3 regions of the Azospirillum sp. P4_B5 genome follow, and region 3 is predicted to be linked to each of the others. Evidence: riboswitches for the same ligand, from Rfam matches in the RefSeq annotation. Region 3 holds a riboswitch; each other region holds the start of a gene.
The links. Region 3 has a riboswitch for cobalamin ahead of AC1DVI_RS25505 (TonB-dependent receptor plug domain-containing protein). Riboswitches for the same ligand answer to the same signal wherever they lie in the genome.

Region 1 (4,263 bases), on a different contig from region 3:
TGCGAGCGACCTGTTAGGGTGAGGGGGCGCCCGTAAGGGCGTCCACGCACTGCAATGAGTCGGCGTCGTCGGCCTTCGGCCGCCCCCTCATCCCAACCCTTCTCCCCAGAGGGGAGAAGGGCAAATGGTGCATCACCTCAGCGCCGCGGTCACGGCGTCGCGGTCCAGGCCCGTCTCGCCGATCACCACCAGACGGCTGCGGCGCGGCTCGTCGGGCTTCCAGAAGCGGTCGAAATGGGTCTGGATGCGCGTCCCCACACCCTGCACCAGTAGGCGCATCGGCTTGCCCGGCACGTCGATGAAGCCCTTCAGCCGCAGCACGCCATGGGCGGCGGCGACCCGCTCCAGAGTCTTCGCCAGCGCCGCCGGATCGGGCTGCGGGCCGAGTTCCACGACGAAGCTGGTGAAGTCGTCGTGATCGTGGCCCTCCTCCTCGTCATGGTGGCTGGGGCGGTTGGCGAGGTCGTCCTCGGCCCCGGCGCCGACGCCGAGAAGCACCACCGGATCGACCTTGCCGTTGCTGGCGCGCAGGATCTTGGCCTCGCGCCCGGTGCCGCCCTCAGCCATGGCAGCGCGGATCAGGTCCTCGACCTTCGCCAGATCGGCGGCGCCGACCAGATCGGTCTTGTTCACCACGATCAGGTCGGCGCAGAGGAGCTGGTCCTCGAACACCTCCTCCACCGGGGTCTCGTGGTCGAGTTGCCCGGCCTCGGCGGCCTGGGCGGCCAGAGCCGCCGGGTCGGGGGCGAAGCGGCCCTCCGCGGCGGCGGCGGCGTCGACCACCGCGACCACCCCGTCCACCGTCACCCGCGTCTTGATCGCCGGCCAGTGGAAGGCCTGGACGAGCGGCTTTGGCAGGGCGAGGCCGCTCGTCTCGATGATGATGTGCTCCGGCGGCTGGGGGCGGGACAGCAGCTTCTCGATGGCCGGGACGAAATCGTCGGCGACGGTGCAGCACAGGCAGCCGTTCGCCAGCTCGATCACGTCGTCCTCGGTGCAGGTGGGATCGCCGCAGGCGCGCAGGATCTCGCCGTCGATGCCGACGTCCCCGAACTCGTTGATGATCAGCGCCAGACGGCGCCCGCCGGCCTGCTCCAGCAGGCTGCGGATCAGCGTCGTCTTTCCGGCGCCGAGAAAGCCGGTGATGACGGTGGCCGGGGTCTTCCCGGCGGACGGACGGAGGGCGGCGCGATGCGTCATGATCTGGTTTCCTTGTCTCCGCCACACCCGGCGGATTGGATGAGTGTCGGTCCGGCGGCAGGTTTCCTGGCTCGCGGGTCGTCGCCGCGCCTCCCGCCTTCCCGGCCTGTCGGCCCGTGGCATTTCCGGAGGCGGACTCGCCGCATACAGTTGCGGGGGCAGCCGCGGCGTAGGACCCCATCCGGGTCCGCACCGCATTCCCTATTATCCCCGCGCCTTCACGGCGGAGGGGGCACCGTCGGAGGCGCAGAATTGCAGGCGGACCCCCGATTTGCAAGCGGCCATTTGGCGCCCGAAAACCGTGCCGCCGAACCCGGAACGCTCCGTCCGCCCCGCCGTTGGTGTGTCGGAAGATCGGTACAGTCTGTCTGGAAAGCTGACACTCCGGACCGCGTGCGACACCCATCGCCGCCTTTGATGAATTCAGTAATTTCAATGAATTAATTAATCTTCCCGCAATTGGCATGTTCTGTGCTTATATCAGCCTAACCAAAAACGCGGACCGGCAGACGACGCGGACGAACAGGGAGGGAAAAGCGGCACCCATGGCCGACGACATCATTCTGGAAGCGCGCGGACTCTCGAAGGAGTTCAAGGGCTTCATCGCGGTAAAGGAGGTCAACCTCCAGGTCCGCCGCGGCACGATCCATGCGCTGATCGGCCCCAACGGCGCCGGCAAGAGCACGGTCTTCAACCTGCTGACCAAATTCCTGACGCCGACGCGCGGCCAGATCCTCTACAAGGGGCGCGACATCACCGCCATGAAGCCCGCCGACGTGGCGCTGCTCGGCATGGTGCGCTCCTTCCAGATTTCCGCGGTCTTCCCGCACCTCAGCGTGCTGGAGAATGTCCGCGTCGCGCTGCAGCGCCCGCGCGGCACCAGCTTCCATTTCTGGAAGCCCGAGGCCAGCCTGCACGACCTGCACGACCGCGCCGAGGAGCTGATCGAGGCGGTGAACCTCACCCCCTGGGCCGGCCACACCGCCGCCGAGCTGCCCTACGGCCGCAAGCGCGCGCTGGAGATCGCCACCACGCTGGCGCTCGACCCCGAGGTGATGCTGCTGGACGAGCCGCTGGCCGGCATGGGCCACGAGGACATCGAGGGCACCGCCGCGCTCATCAAGCGCGTCTCCGCCGACCGCACCATCCTGATGGTGGAGCACAATCTGTCGGTCGTCGCCCACCTGTCGGACACGATCACGGTGCTCCGCCGCGGCGAGATCCTGGCCGAGGGCGCATACGACGTCGTATCGCGCAACCCGCAGGTCATGGAAGCCTACATGGGTACGGGTGAGGTGGGCCATGCCTGACGGTGCCAACGTGAAGACCACCATGCTGGAGATCCGTGACCTCCAGGCCTTCTACGGCGAAAGCCACGTGCTGCACGGCGTCAACATCGACGTGCGCCAGGGCGAGGTGGTGACTTTGCTGGGCCGCAACGGCGCCGGCAAGACGACGACCATGCGCTCGATCATGGGCATCGTCGGCAAGCGCAACGGCTCGATCCGCTTCCAGGGCAAGGAGCTGATCGGCATGGCGCAGCACAAGATCCCCCGCCTCGGCATCGGCTATGTGCCGGAGGAGCGCGGCATCTTCTCCTCGCTCAGCGTGGACGAGAACCTGATGCTGCCGCCGGTGGTGAAGTCGGGCGGCATGACCGTCCCGCAGATCTACGAGCTGTTCCCCAACCTCCAGGGCCGCGGCACCACCCAGGGCACGCGCCTGTCGGGCGGCGAGCAGCAGATGCTGGCCATCGCGCGCATCCTGCGCACCGGCGCCGACCTGATCCTGCTCGACGAGCCGACCGAGGGCCTCGCCCCCGTCATCATCGAGCAGATCGGGGTGGCGGTGCGCAAGCTSAAGCAGCGCGGCTTCACCATCGTGCTGGTGGAGCAGAATTTCCGCTTCGCCGCGACCATCGCCGACCGCCATTACGTGATGGAGGAAGGCCATGTCGTGGACATGATCCCCAACGACCAGCTCGCCCAGAACATGGACAAGCTGCACACCTATCTGGGTGTCTGACCAGTTCAACACCCCCTCTGCTGAACACACTCAAAACAAAGCCAATCGAAGGGAGTTCGAAATGCTCAAGACGTTGCTTTGCGGGACCGCATTGCTGGCGCTGACCGCCGGGGCCGCGCACGCCCAGGTCTCCAACAACGTGATCAAGATCGGCGTGATGAACGACCGGTCCGGAATCTACGCCGACCTCGCCGGCGAAGGCTCGGCCATCGCCGCCCGTCTGGCGGCCGAGGAGTTCGGCGGCAAGATCGCCGGCGCGCCGATCGAAATCGTCGTCGCCGATCACCAGAACAAGGCCGACATCGCCGCCAACACGGCGCGCGAGTGGATCGACGCCGGCAACGTGGACGTCATCGCCGACGTGCCGAACTCCGCCGCGGCGCTGGCCGTCCAGGGCATCACCAAGGACAAGAAGCGCATCTTCCTGATGTCCGGTCCGGGTTCGACCGACCTCAGCGGCAAGTCCTGCAGCCCCTACGGCTTCCATTGGACCTACGACAACTACGCCATGGCCGCCGGCACCGCCCGCGCGCTGGTCGAGCAGGGCAAGAAGAACTGGTTCTTCATCACCGCGGATTACGCCTTCGGCCATTCGCTGGAGGATGAGACCACGAAGATGGTCAAGCAGCTCGACGGCAAGGTCGCGGGCAACGTCCGCCATCCGCTGGGCACCGCCGACTTCTCGTCCTACCTGCTCCAGGCCCAGGGTTCGAAGGCGGACGTGATCGGCCTCGCCAACGCCGGCGGCGACGCCACCAACGCCGTCAAGCAGGCGTCGGAGTTCGGCATCACCCAGTCGGGCCAGAGCCTCGCCGGCCTGCTGCTGTTCATCAGCGACGTGAACGCGCTGGGCCTCCAGGCCGCCCAGGGCCTGCTGCTGACCACCGGCTTCTATTGGGACACCGACGAGCAGACCCGCGAGTGGACCAAGAAGTTCGAGGCCAAGGCCGGCCGCAAGCCGACCATGGTCCAGGCCGGCGTCTACTCCGCCGTCCGCCACTATCTGAAGGCGGTCGAGGCCGTCGGCTCCGACGATCC
Region 2 (4,263 bases), on a different contig from region 3:
CATCGCGCGGACGCCATAGGGGTATTTGCGGAGCCCCGGACGCCAATCCGCACGGGGTTTCATGACTGCTCTGCGCATCGTGTGCTTACCGGGCCGCCGGATTCAATCCATGGTTTTGCCCCGCTGCGGCGCGCCGCTTGCGGCCGTCCGGGATTCGGTGGGGGCGGATCATTGCGGCGCAAACGCGCCAACACAAGCGCCTTGCGCGCCCGTCCCTCCGTTTTTCCACGCTTCCCCTCTCGGATCTCACAGGCCGGGTGGGAACGCTTGTCAGTACGTGCGGCCGGCCAGCCAAGCCGTAATGGCGCTCTCCATCGCCCCGGCGCTCGGATCGCCGTGCTCCGGGCCGGTTCCCACCATGGGAAGCCCGGCCGCGACGGCGATGTCCTCCGCCGGGGCGCCCGTCCCGACGAACAGGTCGCAGCGCCGCAGCAGGGCGCACAACCCGTCGAAACCCAGCCGCCCGACCGCGTTCATGCAGGCGCCCCCCGCCTCCCCGGCGATGCGCGCCGCGGCTCCCCTGGCGGCCTCTTCGCCGACCAGGATCATGGCGGTGTCGCCGCGCGCGGCAAGGCGGCGGCACAGCTCCGACAGGCTGCCGGTGCCGACGGACGCGGACAGGCCGACCGCGCAGCGCCAGCGCGCCGGAACGCCCTCGGCCAGAAGCGCGACGGCGACCCGCTCGCCCGCAGGGGAGGTCCAGACCTCCGTGGCGGGGTCAGGCTCACTGGCGGTCAGTGCCCCCAGCAGGCCGGCGGGAGCCGGCGCGACGTGGGTCAGGAAGGCGTCGGCGTAATAGCCGCGCACCGGCCGGCCGACCCTGCAACCGAGGCGGAGCGGCGCCCCCGTATCCTGCATCAGGCGGTTGGCGAAGCTGGTATCCTCACCCCGGCCGGGATTGATCGTCAGGTCGAAGGCGCCGCTGAACTGCTGGCCGATCTCCTGGCGCACGGCGGTCACCAGCGCGTCGTCGGGCGCCCGTCCCTTCAGCGGCGGCAGGGTGACCCGCTGGTTGACGTAGGGGCAGAGGGCGAGCGCCGCCTCCGCGTCCGGGGTCGCGAAGGCGGTGATCCGGGCGAGCGGCAAGGCCCGCCGCAGTTCCCGCAGGAAGCCGGACGCCCGCAGCACGGCACCCATGCCGTCCAGCAGGAACACGCCGACGTTTCGGACCAGGTCGGTCGGGAAGGGCGACGGTTCGCCGGGGACGAGCGTGCGGCGGCGGACGGCCGGACCGGAGCCCCGCAGCAGCGCCACCGCCGGCGCCGTCGAGGCGCCCCGCGCCGGCGGCACGAAACCCCAGGCTCCGTCGGCGTCCGGGCGCGCCAGCGGCTCCACCATGGCGTACTCGGCGCGGGCGACGGTCGCCGCGTCGGTCACCCAGGGGAAGAAATCGCGCAGCGGAAGGGTGCCGCTGCCGACCGCTCGACCCGCGACCTGCAACGCGTCCCACCGACGGACCGCGCCGTCGTAGCCGTAATAAACCTCCTTGAACGCGACCTGCTCCCGCGTGGCGTAGGCGAAATGCTGGAAAACCAGCCCGCCCGCCGCCGTTTCCTCGTGAAGGAAGGGGTTGGCCGCGCCGAGTTCGAGGTCCGGCCCATCGGGCTGCGGGCGCATCAGCCGGGGCGGAACGTGCGAGTGCCAAAAATCCCCCGGCCGATACCGCCAGGTCCGCAGCCATTCGTAGGCGCGGTAATTGCCGTAATGGTCCACCTTGTCGAGGACCAGGGATGGGCCGACAAAGAACTGACAGAGGTACAGCGCCGCCGTGCGCGATGGCGAATCAAGGAACATTTGGCGCGCACGGGCGATCTGCTCCGCCGTCCAAAGTTCGTCCGCATCGACCTGCCAGAGCAGGCATTCCTCCGTCATGGCAGCCAGCGGCGCCGTCACCATCTCCACCTTGCCCTGCCAGAAGGCACCGGACGGCTTGCGGTAGACCGACACGCGCCCGGGCTCCTCCGCGGCGATGCGGTCCAGATATTCCGAGGTTCCGTCGCTGCTGCGGCCGTCGCGGTGAAGGTCCTGCGGGACGCGCCCGCCCCGTTGCGCGCACCAGGAGGAGTCGCGGACCTGCTCCGCCACCCCCTCCACGATGTGCCAGCGCCAGGGAAAGGGCAGTTGGCGAAACACCTCCAGGTGATAGCGGATGAAGGGATCGCCGTTCAGCACGATGGTCAGGAAATGAACCGGTAGCATGCCCGCAACCCCGTCCTTCGCCCGTTGATCCGGCCTCGCGCAGTCCGCCGGACCTTGTCGGTTCCGCGGGAGCGGTGTCAAGGAAGCCGTGCGACTCCCCCGATGGGTCGCCATCCCCCTCTTGACGACGGGGGACCCCGCCCCTACCCTGGCGCCGGTTATGGTTCCCCGCGCCATCCGGTCGCGGGGCTAAGAGGGAAGCCGGTGAACCGCCCCGATCGGGGAGAAACGGCAAATCCGGCGCTGCCCCCGCAACTGTGAGCGGTGAGCGGCATCGTCCTTTCCGTGTCACTGGCGCCGCCTGCGGGAACGGGCGCCGGGAAGGCCGGACGATGCCGCCTTGACCCGCAAGCCAGGAGACCTGCCGTAACCGAACGTACGTCCTCGGGCGGGGTGCCCCGGTGGTCGCTTGCCGATGTCCGGCCCGACGGCCGCCCGTCTTCCGCAAGCCGTCCCTCCGGTGCGCCCATCCAGGGGACCAAGGGGGTTGCGATGCCGGTGCCTGCCAGCAACGACGCCCCTCCAAACGCATGGCAGACTCGGAAAGGGCATAGAGCATGCACATCGAACCCGGCGTCGTCGACGGCGCCAAGATCGCTCTCAGCTACGCGACGGCCGCCGGCGGCTTCGCGATGGCCGGAAAGCTGGCGCACAACGACGTCCGCAACAACGGCGGGGTCGCGCCGCTGGTGCTGCGCAGCCTGATCGCCACCGCGCTGGTCTTCAGCTTCTTCGAGGTGTTCCCGCACCACCCCGTGGGCGTGTCGGAGGTTCACCTGATCCTCGGATCGACGCTGCTCCTGCTGTTCGGTGCCGGTGCGGCCTCCATCGGCCTCGCCGCCGGCCTGCTGATCCAGGGCCTGTTCTTTGCGCCGTTCGACCTGCCGCAGTACGGCATGAACGTCACCACTCTGCTGGTCCCGCTGTGGGGCATCAGCCTGCTGGCGAAGCGGATCGTTCCCGACGCCACCCCCTATGTCGACCTGAAGTATTCGCAGGCGCTGGCGCTCTCCACCGCCTACCAGGGCGGCATCGTCGCCTGGGTGGCCTTCTGGGCCTTCTATGGCCACGGCTTCACCGCCGAGACCATGACGGAAGTCGCCTCCTTCGGCGCCGCCTACATGACCGTCATCATTGTCGAGCCGCTGGCCGACCTCGCCGTGCTGGCCGTCGCCAAGGCGCTGGGGGGCGGGTACACCCCCCCCCCCCTTTTCCGTTCAGATCACCAGCTCGCCCTTGCGGATCGCCGCGTAGCGGCGGTTCACCGCGCCCCAATCGACGACGTTCCACCAGGCCGCCAGATAGTCGGCGCGCCGGTTCTGATACTTCAGGTAATAGGCGTGCTCCCACACGTCGTTGCCCATCAGCACGGGCACCCCTTCCATGGCCGGCGAATCCTGGTTCGGGCGGGCGGCGATGGCGAGCTTGCCCGACGACGGGTCGGCGGTGACGAAGACCCAGCCGCTGCCGAACTGCCCGGCCCCCGCCGTGTTGAAGCGGCTCTTGAAATCGTCGAAGCTGCCGAAGTCGCGCGTGATGGCAGCACCCACCTCGCCGTCCGGGGCGCCGCCGGCGTTCGGCCCCATGATGCTCCAGAACATGCTGTGGTTCGCGTGCCCGCCGCCGTTGTTGCGCACCGCGGTGCGGATGCTTTCCGGCAGTTCCGGCACGCGCTTCAGCAGGTCGGCCAGCGGCATCGCCTGAAGGTCGCCGTGGTTGGCGAGCGCTTTGTTGAGGTTGTCCACATAGGCCTGATGGTGCTTGCCGTGATGCACGCCCATGGTCGTCGCGTCGATGTGCGGTTCCAGCGCGGCGGGCGCGTAGGGCAGCGGCGGCAGCGTGAAGCCCTTACCGCCCGGAGTTTGAGCCAGGACGAAGCGCGGCGCCACGGCCAGCACCAGCGCGGCGGCTCCGGCGGACAGCAGCAATTGTCGGCGATCCAGGCGAACGGACATGAGACCTCCCAATGTGTGTTTCGTGCCGAACAGCGGGGAAGCGACAGCCTCAGTGCGCCCCGCAACTCACTCAACAGGGCAATGGGCGTACTCACTCGGTACCGGCGGA
Region 3 (4,263 bases):
ACGGCTCAGCAGCCCGACCGCGACCCGCGTGGTGTAGCGCCCAGCGACGATCAGGTCGGGGCGCAGGGGCAGGATCTCCTCCGCCATCCCATGGTTGACCGGCACCCGCGCCGCCAGATCCGCCACCGTGGAGGCGCGGGGATCGCGCGCCAGCCACGTCACCGCGGCGAGGCGCTCCGGCCCGACGAGCCGCAACAGCAGCTCGTCGGCGCAGAGATTCAGGGAGACGATGCGCTGCGGCTTGTCGGGCGGCGCCTCCCACGCCGCCGCCGGCCCTCCCGCACACAGCAGGAGGGCGGCGGCCAGCCAGAGAAGGGTCCGCCTCACAGCGACAGCCGCAGCCCGAGATACCCGGCCCGGCCCGGCGCGCCGTAGGTCCAGACCTCCTGATACTGGCGGTCGAACAGGTTCTCCACCCGCCCGAAGAGTTCGACCCCCTGGGACAGCGCGTAGGAGCCGGCCAGATTGACCAGCGTGTAGGGCGCGAGGCTCACGACCTGCCGGTTGTAGAAGGGATCGTAGGCCCAGTCGCTTGATCGCCCGTTGTAGACTACGCCGAGGTTGGCGTTCGCCCGGTCCTCCAGGAAGCGGTGGTTGACGGTCAGGCTGGCGAGCTGCTTGGGCCGTCGCACCAGCTCCGCACCCGTGGAATCTTCGCCGTCGGTCCAGCTGTAGGAGCCGCGGACGGTCAGCCGGTCCAGCGGCTCCACCGACAGGCCAAGCTCGAAGCCGCGGACGCGGGACTCGCCCGGCATGTTGACGGAGGTCCGCCCGGTGCCGGTGATGAGGTCGCGGATGCGCTGGTCGAACCACGTGCCGTCCACGGAGGCCTGCGAGCCCCACAGCGCCTGATCGAAGCCGGCGTCCCAGCCGCGCGCCCGTTCCGGCTTCAGGGTCGGGTTGCCGGCGTAGGTGGCGGTGTAGCCGTACAGCTCGAACAGGGTGGGGCTCTTGACGCCGGTGCCGTAGGAAGCGCGCAGCTTCGTCCCGCTCTCTTCGATCAGATAGGCCGCCGTGGTGCGCCATGTGGTGGCGTCGCGGAACAGGTCGTTCCCGTCGTGGCGGACGCTGCCGGTCAGGGTCAGCCGGTCGAACAGGCCCAGCTTGTACTGGCCCACCAGCCCGGTGGAGCCGATGGAGCGGTCGAAGCTGGAGAAGCTGCTGCGGCTGATCGCCTTGTCCTCCTCATGCTCCACGGCGGCGGTCAGCACATGGTCGGCGGGGCCGCTGTTCAGCGTCAGGTTGGTCTGGTAGTCGGCCTTGGTCTTGCGCCCATCGTAGCGGCTGGTCACCGTCTTGGCGTCGTCGCGGTAATCGCGCTGCTGGCGGCCATGGGTCAGGCCGACGATGTGCTCCCACTTTCCGTCGAAAAGGGCGATCTTGCCCTGGAGGCGCCCGAAATACTGCTCCCCGGCGGTGCTGGTCCCGTCATCGACGGCGCCGCGCCCGCCGACGAAGCCGTCGGTGTCGGTGCGGAAGCGGGTGTAGCGGCCGGTCACGGCGATCTCGCTGCGCTCGGTCGGGCGGACGGCGGCGTTTCCGGTCAGCGTGCCGTTGCGGTAGCCGTCCTTCTCCGGGTTGCCGAGCCGCTTGTCGGCGACCGACACGCCGTCGCTGGTGACGCCCTGGCCACTGAGAAATAGGTCGTAACGGTCGGTCCCCGTGCCGAAGGAGGCCCGCCCGGCGGCGGTGCCGAAGGACCCGCCCTCGACGGCGGCGCGGATTTTGGGGGCGCCCGCGCCGCGGCGGGTCACGATGTTGACGACGCCGCCGACCGCGTCGGAGCCGTAGAGCGCGCTCTGCGGGCCGCGCAGCACCTCGACGCGCTCGACGTCGCCGGCCAGCAGGTTGGCGAAATCGTATTCGGAACCGGCGGCGGGATCGTTCACCTCGATCCCGTCGATCAGGACGAGCGTCTGGTTGCCCTCCGATCCGCGGATGCGCAGTTGGGTCAGGGTGCCCATCGGGCCGCCGCGGTTGACGGCGACGCCGGGCACCGCGCGCAGCGCGTCGGACAGCAGGCGGGTCTGGCGCTGCTCCAGCTCCTCGCGGGTGATGACGGTGAGGGCGCTGCCGGTTTCCTCGGCGGCGGTGGGGACGCGGTTGGCGGTCACCGAGACCGGCGGAAGCGTCGTGATGGCGGTGGAATCGGCGAAGGCCGATGCGGGGAACGCCGACACGGGAAGGACAAGGCTTCCCAGAAGGGCGGCGAAGGACGCCGTCCGGTGAAGGCGGGGAACGCGGACACTCATTGAGACCTCGGGCGGGACGCCGGTGGCACGTCACCGCGAACGAAGTCCCACCGGACGCTCCGCGAACGGACTCCCGGTTCGACGACCTTCGGTGCACCCCGCCCGAACGTGTTCGCGTGTGACCACGACTGACGGCAGGTCTCCTGGCTCGCGGGTTATCGTCGGCCCATCGCCTTCCCAGGATCGCGATCCCAGTGGCATTCCGATGGACGACTCGCCGCTTACAGTTGCGGGGGCAGCCCCGGCGTAGAACCCTCGCACGGCGAATCGCCGCGGGGTCCGCACCGTGTTCCCATTTTCAGCCCTTTCGGGCAACCGTCGGGTGCGAAGCTACGCGGGCGGAACGGCTCCGGTCAAGCCGCATTCCGCCGATACGCCGATCACGGTCCGCGAAGGGCGCGCCACCCTCTTGTCGCCGGGCCGGGGTCTGACTACATGACGGTTGAGGTCCGGGCCCCTCTGGCAGCGTCGCCCGGCGCTGTGATGTCGGACTTCCCATTGAGCCGTCGCCTTGGCGCGGCCTTGCGGAAGCTGGCCCTATCCTCCCCCCTGGGTCCCGCTCCCCCACAAGGTCCACCGCCGGACGACGGCACCCGACGGGCCTTTGGGAGACATCGACATGGACCGCGCCACACCAGCATCCTGACCGACCGCCACGTCTCCACGGCAAACGATGGAGACGGGTGTCCTGACGCGCCGCGGCCGAGCCGTCGCGTGCGTTTTTCCGTCGGCCGCAGACCTTGCGGTCGAGATTCCAGTCCGGGCCCCTCTGGCCGATGCGTCCCGCCGTGGCGCATCGGTGATGTCGGACTGCTCATGTGACGATCGAAGTCTCCGCTTGCGGGAGCGGAGTGCATGAAGCAAGGGACAGTTCCATGGACCAGATCGTTTTAATGTGGGCCGGCTTCGCCGTCTTCGTTGCCGTGCTTTTGGCCTTTGATCTTGGTGTATTTTCCAAGAAATCCCATGTGATCTCCGGCCGCGAGGCGCTGATGCGTTGCGCGGCCTATTCCACGCTGGCGATGATTTTCGCGGCCGGCGTCTTTCATTTTCAGGGCTCCGAGAAGGGGCTGGAGTTCCTGACCGGCTACCTGATCGAATACAGCCTGAGCGTCGACAACATCTTCGTCATTGCGCTGATCTTCACGCATTTCGCGGTGCCGCCGCAGTACCAGCACCGGGTGCTGTTCTGGGGCATCCTGGGCGCGCTGGTGATGCGCGGCGTGCTGATCGTGGCGGGCACGGCGCTGATCCAGGAATTCCACTGGATCATCTACATCTTCGGCGCCTTCCTGATCTTCAGCGGCATCAAGATGCTGATGTCGGTGGACGACGAGCCGGACATGGAGAACAACCGGATCGTCAAGTTCGTCCGCTCCCGCTTCCGCATGACCGACGGCTACGAGGGGCAGAAGTTCTTCGTGATGCGCGACGGCGTGCGGATGATGACGCCGCTGTTCCTCGTGCTGATCCTGATCGAGTTCACCGATCTGGTCTTCGCCGTGGACTCCATCCCGGCGGTCTTCTCGGTGACCACCGACCCGTTCATCGTCTGGACCTCCAACGTCTTCGCCATCCTCGGCCTGCGCGCCCTCTACTTCGCGCTGGCCTCGATCATCCACCGTTTCCATTACCTGAAATACGGCCTGTCGCTGGTTCTGGTGGTGGTCGGCGCCAAGATGATGATGGTGGACATCTACAAGATGCCGACGGCGGTGGCGCTGGGCATCACGGCCTTCCTGGTCGGCGGTTCCATTGTCTTCTCGATGCTGAAGACCCGTGCGGATGCGGCTCCGGATGGCGCGGACGCTGAGGCCCGCCGCTGGTGGGTGCCCGGCAGCCCGGCGAAGGGTGCCGGCGGTTCCACTCCGGCTTCCTCCAGCGAGGCGGCCGCCGTTCCCTCGGACGGCAAGGGCCAGTAAGGCGTGCGGCAAGGGGGTGGATCCGGTCCAGTGGATCGGTCCCACCCCTCCCCGGAAAGGAAGCCGGGACATTCGCTTGGCTTTGCGGT

Region 1: it holds a riboswitch for cobalamin, as region 3 does, so the genes downstream of both, cobW (cobalamin biosynthesis protein CobW) here and AC1DVI_RS25505 (TonB-dependent receptor plug domain-containing protein) in region 3, are expected to answer to the same signal.
Region 2: it holds a riboswitch for cobalamin, as region 3 does, so the genes downstream of both, AC1DVI_RS10525 (energy-coupling factor ABC transporter permease) here and AC1DVI_RS25505 (TonB-dependent receptor plug domain-containing protein) in region 3, are expected to answer to the same signal.

What each region holds. Positions count from the first base shown of each region.
Region 1 covers NZ_JBFUHT010000030.1:779-5,041, reverse strand. Annotated here, with positions in the region: gene cobW (cobalamin biosynthesis protein CobW) at 133-1,200, opposite strand; cobalamin riboswitch at 1,240-1,455, opposite strand; gene AC1DVI_RS21445 (ABC transporter ATP-binding protein) at 1,746-2,510, shown strand; gene AC1DVI_RS21440 (ABC transporter ATP-binding protein) at 2,503-3,225, shown strand; gene AC1DVI_RS21435 (ABC transporter substrate-binding protein) at 3,287-4,263, shown strand, end outside.
Region 2 covers NZ_JBFUHT010000010.1:96,474-100,736, reverse strand. Annotated here, with positions in the region: gene AC1DVI_RS10535 (glutathionylspermidine synthase family protein) at 1-63, opposite strand, end outside; gene AC1DVI_RS10530 (hypothetical protein) at 271-2,199, opposite strand; cobalamin riboswitch at 2,344-2,582, shown strand; partial or broken gene AC1DVI_RS10525 (energy-coupling factor ABC transporter permease) at 2,757-3,359, shown strand; gene AC1DVI_RS10520 (superoxide dismutase) at 3,417-4,154, opposite strand.
Region 3 covers NZ_JBFUHT010000042.1:36,579-40,841, reverse strand. Annotated here, with positions in the region: gene AC1DVI_RS25510 (ABC transporter substrate-binding protein) at 1-327, opposite strand, end outside; gene AC1DVI_RS25505 (TonB-dependent receptor plug domain-containing protein) at 324-2,252, opposite strand; cobalamin riboswitch at 2,369-2,587, opposite strand; gene AC1DVI_RS25500 (TerC family protein) at 3,128-4,174, shown strand.